Regions from separate parts of the Oscillibacter sp. GMB15532 genome, predicted to be linked through region 3. Evidence: riboswitches for the same ligand, from Rfam matches in the RefSeq annotation. Region 3 holds a riboswitch; each other region holds the start of a gene.
The links. A riboswitch is a leader RNA that binds a small molecule or an ion and turns the genes downstream of it on or off. The one in region 3 is predicted to bind lysine.
Positions count from the first base shown of each region.

Region 1: linked by a shared signal. The riboswitch ahead of ABVS15_RS12655 (Na+/H+ antiporter NhaC family protein) and the one ahead of ABVS15_RS01615 (transporter substrate-binding domain-containing protein) in region 3 are both predicted to bind lysine.
Region 2: linked by a shared signal. The riboswitch ahead of dapA (4-hydroxy-tetrahydrodipicolinate synthase) and the one ahead of ABVS15_RS01615 (transporter substrate-binding domain-containing protein) in region 3 are both predicted to bind lysine.

Region 1 covers NZ_JBEVTO010000010.1:113,777-116,036, forward strand. Annotated here, with positions in the region: gene ABVS15_RS12645 (DUF3783 domain-containing protein) at 1-140, shown strand, start outside; gene ABVS15_RS12650 (DUF523 domain-containing protein) at 137-568, shown strand; lysine riboswitch at 649-824, shown strand; gene ABVS15_RS12655 (Na+/H+ antiporter NhaC family protein) at 890-2,260, shown strand, end outside.
Region 2 covers NZ_JBEVTO010000004.1:11,302-13,561, forward strand. Annotated here, with positions in the region: gene ABVS15_RS05800 (response regulator transcription factor) at 1-450, opposite strand, end outside; lysine riboswitch at 695-860, shown strand; gene dapA (4-hydroxy-tetrahydrodipicolinate synthase) at 971-1,858, shown strand; gene dapB (4-hydroxy-tetrahydrodipicolinate reductase) at 1,855-2,260, shown strand, end outside.
Region 3 covers NZ_JBEVTO010000001.1:352,221-354,480, reverse strand. Annotated here, with positions in the region: gene ABVS15_RS01615 (transporter substrate-binding domain-containing protein) at 1-859, opposite strand, end outside; lysine riboswitch at 1,010-1,179, opposite strand; gene ABVS15_RS01610 (phosphatase PAP2 family protein) at 1,456-2,019, shown strand; gene ABVS15_RS01605 (EAL domain-containing protein) at 2,016-2,260, shown strand, end outside.

The sequences.
Region 1 (2,260 bases), on a different contig from region 3:
CGGGCGTGGGCGCAGGATGCTATAAGGCGGTGCTGACCAAATGGAATCAGGAGTGGGACGGCATCGCCCTGTTTACGGAGCTTCAGCGGGAGCGACGGGAGATTGAGGCCCGCAAGCGGGAGCAGGCGGAGAAGAAATGAAGCTACTGGTTTCTGCATGCCTGCTTGGCCTGCCCTGCCGGTACGACGGCGGGGCCAAGCGCCTTGAGGGGATCGGCGCGCTGCTGGAGCGGCACGAATGTGTTCCGGTCTGTCCGGAGCAGCTGGGCGGACTGCCAACGCCCCGCCTGCCAGCCGAATGTCGGGAGGGGCGCGTTTTCACCCGGGAGGGCGCTGATGTGACGGCGGAATTTGAAAGAGGAGCGCAGGCCGCGCTGGAGCTGGCGCGGCTGTTTGGCTGTGAGGCGGCGCTATTGAAGGAGCGCAGCCCCTCTTGCGGCTGCGGTGTGCTTCACGACGGATACTTTTCCGGCGGACTGACCGCCGGAGACGGCGTGGCTGCGGCGCTTTTAAAGGCGGAGGGCATTCCTGTATACGGGGAGTCCCGTTTGGAAGAACTGCTGGGCTGATGGGTGGAAAATTGGGGGAATCGGCGGATTTTTGCCGCAAATGGTTGACTTTTATAGAAGCTTTGCTATAATCAAACGTATTGCATGATAGAGGTGCGACAGTCAAAAGTAGCGTTTCCCAAACAGGCTTAGAGGGGGAGACGGGAAAGGGACTGCCGCCGAGGCTTTGTTTCCCGGGGCCTGACGGGGACGGAGTCGGTTCGTCGGAGAACATCCGCCGGACTGTCGCCCTGCGGGGCGGAGCGCTGTCGTGATTCGTACGGGTTTGAGGTATGAAGTCATGACGCTTGGTCATGACTTTATTTTTTTGGAGGAGCTTCCATGAGGAACAAACCCTGCCGAAAGGCGGCACTTCTTGCCGCCGCGGTGTTGGCCCTGCTGACCATTCCGGTTCTGGCCGCCGGGGAGGGAACCGGTGCGTCCCCCGTGTTTTACGAGACGATCTGGTCCCTGCTGCCCCCGGTGGTGGCAATTGCGCTGGCCCTTGTGACCAAGGAGGTCTATTCCTCACTGTTTCTGGGTGTTCTCACCGGCGGGCTGCTGTGGTCCGGATTTTCCTTTGAGGGGACTGTCACACACGTGTTTCAGGACGGAATCGTCTCCGTCCTTTCCGACGGCTATAATGTGGGCATCATTGCGTTTCTGGTGATTTTGGGAGCCATGGTGAGCCTGATGAACCGGGCGGGCGGCTCTGCGGCCTTTGGCCGCTGGGCGCAGAAGAACATCAAAACCCGGGCGGGCGCACAGCTTGCCACCATTGTTTTAGGGATTCTGATTTTCATTGACGACTATTTCAACTGCCTTACTGTGGGCAGTGTGATGCTCCCCGTAACGGACAGCCACAACGTCTCCCGGGCGAAGCTGGCCTATCTGATCGACGCAACGGCCGCGCCGGTTTGCATCATCGCACCCATCTCCTCGTGGGCCGCCGCCGTCAGCGGCTTTGTGGAGGACGGGTCTGGCCTTGCGCTGTTTATCCGCGCCATCCCCTATAACTATTACGCCCTGCTGACCATCGTCATGATGATCGGCTTGGTGGTACTGAAAGCGGATTTCGGCCCTATGGCAGTCTATGAGGCCAATGCGGACAAGGGAGATCTGTTTTCCGGGAAAAACCCCTACGCCGCGGAGGATGAAATCAACGTATCGCAGAACGGCACCGTGGCGGACCTGGTGGCGCCCATCGTGGTGCTGGTGATCTTCTGCGTCATGGGGATGATTTATTCCGGCGGATTTTTCTCCGGGGTGAGCTTTGTGGATGCTTTCTCCGGGTCTGACGCATCCGTGGGCCTACTGCTGGGCAGTGCCTTCGGTCTGGCGTTTACGATTGGGTTTTACCTGCTGCGCCGCCGGCTGAGCTTTAAGGAAATGATGGACTGCATCCCGGAGGGCTTCAAGGCCATGGTTCCGGCCATCCTGATTCTCACCTTTGCGTGGAGCCTGAAGGCCATGACCGATTCTCTGGGCGCGCGGGAGTTTGTGGCCGCCGTGGTGCAGAACTCTGCCCAGAGCTTCCAGCTTCTGCTGCCCGCCATTGTGTTTGTGATCGGCTGTCTGCTGGCTTTTGCCACGGGCACCTCCTGGGGCACCTTCGGCATTCTGATTCCCATTGTGCTGAGCGTGTTTCCGCTGGAAGGCGGCAATCCCCTGAGCATCATCTGCGTCTCCGCCTGCATGGCTGGCGCGGTGTGC
Region 2 (2,260 bases), on a different contig from region 3:
CTCCGCCCCGGCGGTCAGCGTTCCGTCGGACAAATTCAGAACCGCCCCGCCGCAGGACAAAAGCTGGGCGGGTTCTCCGAAATCATAGGCCCGGCGCAGCAGCGCCTGCACCTTGGCGGTGAGGACGCTCAAATCAAACGGTTTTGCCAGAAAATCGTCTCCGCCCATGTTCATGGCCATGATCTGGTTCATGTCGTCTCCGGCGGAGGAGATGAACAGAATCGGGACCTTGGATACCCGCCGAATCTCCGTACACCAGTGATACCCGTTGAAAAATGGAAGAGACACATCCAGCAGCACCATCTGCGGCGCGGCGGCGGCAAATTCCGCCATCACATTCTGGAAATCCTTCACCCGGAGGACCCGATATCCCCAGCTTTCAAGATGCGCCTCCATAGCTCCGGAGATCACCGGGTCGTCCTCCACTATTAAAATACGGCAGCCGTTCAAATTCCGTACCTCCCTATGCGCTTGCCCGTCCCGCAGGGATTTTTGGAACGGCAAACCGCTGTGTTTTATGCGACCTAAAGACGCGTTTGCTCAAATACATAGTCTCAGGAGATAGTATAATCTATTTCCAATTTTAGCGCAACGCTTCACTTTTTGTCCGCCTGCCGCAGAATTTTGTGGATTTTTCCTCTCTGGGTCGGAAACTTGCTCTTGAATCCGGGCCGGAAAGATGCTATGATAACCCCAATAGGATAGAGGCGCGAATGAGACGGCGCTGCGGGAGCCGACAGGCAACGATCGCAGCGGAAGCGAATTCGCCGAACTGAATCGGCAGGTATGCCGTTTTGGTGGGTCCGGGGAGAATATCTCCGGGACTGTCCGTGGGAAACCGCGGGTGCGCTATCTGCTCACAGGGTACTTCCGCACGCTTTGTAGATTGGTGTGGGGGCGATTGTCGGTAGAGAGCGTTTTCTCTGCCGATTTTTTGTTGCTTAAACAATCAACGTATGGAGGAAACACTATGAAATTCGATCATGTACAGGGTTCAATCGTGGCCACGGTCACGCCGTTTCACGACGACGGGAGCGTCAATTTTGAGGTTTTGACCCAGCTTTTGGAGCGGCAGATTGCCGCCGGGACGGACGCCATTCTGGTTCTGGGAACCACCGGAGAATCCTCCACCATGACCCACGAGGAGGACGGCGCGGTGGTGGCCCACACGCTGAAAACGGTAAACGGCCGGGTTCCGGTGGTGGTGGGCAGCGGCTCCAACTGCACCGCTACGCAGGTGGAGTACGCAAAGCGCTATCAGGACATGGGGGCCGACGCGCTGCTGCTGATTACCCCCTACTACAATAAGACCAATGCCGAGGGCATGTATCACCACTTCGCCGACGTGGCGGACGCGGTGAATATCCCCTGCATTCTCTACAATGTTCCGGGCCGCACCGGCTGCGCCATCCCCGTGTCCGTGGTGGAGCGGCTGGCAAAGCACCCCAATATCGCCGCCATCAAGGAGGCCTCCGGCGATATGAGCTACGCCATGAAAATTGCCCACTGCATCGGGCCGGATTTTGCCCTCTATTCCGGAAACGACGACATCACTGTCCCCCTGCTTTCCATCGGCGGCAGCGGCGTGATCTCCGTGTACGCCAACGTGATGCCCAAGGAATGCCATGAAATTGTCACGGAATTTCTCCATGGCGACCGGGAAAAGGCGGTTGGGCAGCATCTGCGGTATTTGCAGGTGATGAACGATTTGTTTTTGGAGGTGAACCCCATTCCCGTAAAGACCGCTATGAACCTCATGGGCCTGAATGTAGGTCCCATGCGCCTGCCGCTCTATGAGATGAGCGGGGATGCAAAGCGGAAGCTGGAGGCCACCATGCGGGAGGCGGGTCTGCTGTGAAGCTGGTACTGATCGGACACGGAAAAATGGGGAAGCTGCTGGAGCAGCGGGCAACGGAGTTGGGCCACGAGGTGGTCGCCGCATTGGACCGGGAAAATCTTGCGCAGCTCGCCGCGCTTCCGGGGGCGGATATGGCTGTGGATTTTTCCCGACCGGAGACGCTGGGTGCGGTTGCCGCCTACGTCCGCCGCACCGGCACGCCTTTGCTCTCCGGTACCACGGGCTATACACCGAAGGAAATGGAGGAGCTTCGGGGGCTTGGAAGCGTTGCCCCGGTGCTCCACGCCGCCAATTTTTCTCTTGGCATTGCTGTGTTTCGCAGGGCGCTGGCTCAGGTTTCCGACACGCTGAAGCCTGCCTTTGACATTGAGATCGAGGAAACTCACCACAATCAGAAGGCCG
Region 3 (2,260 bases):
GGTCGTTGAAATCGTCGGCAGTCATGCCGGAGAGGACGGAGTTCATGGCGTCCTTCAGCACGGTGTTGCCCTTCATGACGGAGATGCCGATGTTCACGTCCTCGTCGGACACTTCAAAGTCGTCACCGGAGCCGGAGAAGTCCAGCAGCTTGAAATCGGGATAGGCCACCATCGCGCCCTGTGCGGTGGGCATATCGGTGCACACAAAGTCCACCGCGCCGGTTTCCAGCGCCATCAGCATGGCGGGGGCGGATTCCGCAGCCGTGCGGATATCGGCCCCTTCAATCTGGGGCAGGCAGGTTTCATACCAAATGGTGCCCTGCTGGCTGGTGCAGGAGCCGCCGGCAAGGTCGCTGATGCCCTTGGCGTTTGCAAAGGCACTGTTTGCCTTGGTCAGGCATATGATGGAGGCGTACAGATAGGGGCCTGCAAAGTCCACCTGCTCCGCCCGCTCGGCGGTCATGGACTGGCCCGCGATCACCGCGTCCACGGCGCCGGACTGAACGGCGGGTACCAGAGATTCCCACTCCAGCCGGACAATTTCCAGCTCCCAGCCGTTGGCCTCGCAGAGCTTTTTGGCCATCATCACGTCGTAGCCGTTGGCGTATTCACTGGTGTCCCGGATGGGAACAGCGTCGTTGGAGTCATCCGGCTGGGACCAGTTGTAGGGCGCGTAGCCGCACTCCATGGCCACGGTCAGCACCCCGTCCTCCACGCCGGAGGGGACCGCGCCGTCGGCGGAGGACGCGGAGGAACCGGCAGCCGCACCGGAGCCGGAGGCCGCCGGGGCAGAGCCGCCGCAGGCGGCAAGAGACGCAGTCATGGCCAGAGCCAGAACAAGAGCAAAAAACTTCTTCATAAAAGATCCTTCCTTTCAACTCAACCAATGGTATTTTGTGGCGGCGGGCACTGAATATCCCTCTCCCCACGCCGCAAAGGAGAACGACAAAAAACGGGCCGCTTTGACGCAAAGCGACCCGTGGAAAAAGCAGGCAGAACTGCCCGATTCAGCCATGATAGCGCTTCACAAAAAATGTGACAGTCCGTCGGGTATTCCCCGCCGGCCCAGGTGTCTTGGAGCAGGCAGCTCCAAAATCCTTCGGCGACGTCCCCTTTCCCGCGGCGGCTGCCTGCCGACTTACTCACGGTACTGATGGACCTCGCGCCTCTATCTGAGCGATCCAATTTTGAGGTATCCTATCACGATATGAAGGGGATGTCAACTGTATTCCCAAATTTTTTTTGCATTTTTGTGCAAAACATAAAAATTGGTGGAATTTAGGGCAAAGCAATTGAAACTCGTTTGACTTTGGTGGAATTGCGCATAAATAATCCTTTTCAAAATTGGAAGCAGATGGTACAATGGCCACAGTGGACGACATTGCTTTGTACGGGGGCTTTGAAAGCTTTCCGGCGCAGCCGATTTTGCGCCGGCCGTATGGGAGAGGTGTGCGGGTGAGGGAGCTGGAATTCGGCGTTTTAAACTGGATACAGGAGAATTGCCGGACGGAGCTTCTGGACGGGTTGATGCCGCTGATCAGCGCGCTGTGCAATCACGGAGAAATCTGGATTGCGCTGGCGGCAATTTTGCTTTTTATGCGGAGATATCGGCGTACCGGCGCGGTTTTGGCGCTGGCGCTGCTTTTAGATGTGCTGCTTTGCAACGGGATTCTCAAGCCGCTGATTGCCCGGGTGCGGCCCTGCGACGTGAATCCGGCGGTAACACTTTTGATTTCCCGGCCGCAGGACTGGTCGTTTCCCTCCGGGCACGCGGCGGCGTCCTTTGCCGCGGTGGGCGCTCTGCTGTCGGAGAAGCGCGGCAGACTGTTGGGGCCCGTCTTGGTTTTGGCGGCCCTGATTGCTTTTTCACGGCTGTATTTATATGTGCACTGGCCCAGCGATGTGCTGGCCGGCGCGTCGCTGGGTTTGGCGCTGGGCTTGGCCGCCGGACATTTGATGCGGTGGGCAGATAAGAAAACGGGGCGGTTTCGTCCCGCCGGAGGAGAGGGAGAGACGTGAAGGACACGCGGAAGAAACAGAAAATTCTTCTGGTGGACGGGGATGGAGAGCGCCGTCAGCAGACTGCCGGGGTCCTGCATGGCACGTTTTGCGTCACGTCCGCGCTGGACGGGGAAATGGCGGTGGACATCCTGCGGACGCGGCAGGATTTTGCCGCGATTGTGCTGCAATGCCGCCTGTTTGAGTTCAGCGGGTTTGATGTGATGCACTTTCTTCATACGAACCGGCTGCTCAAGTCGAT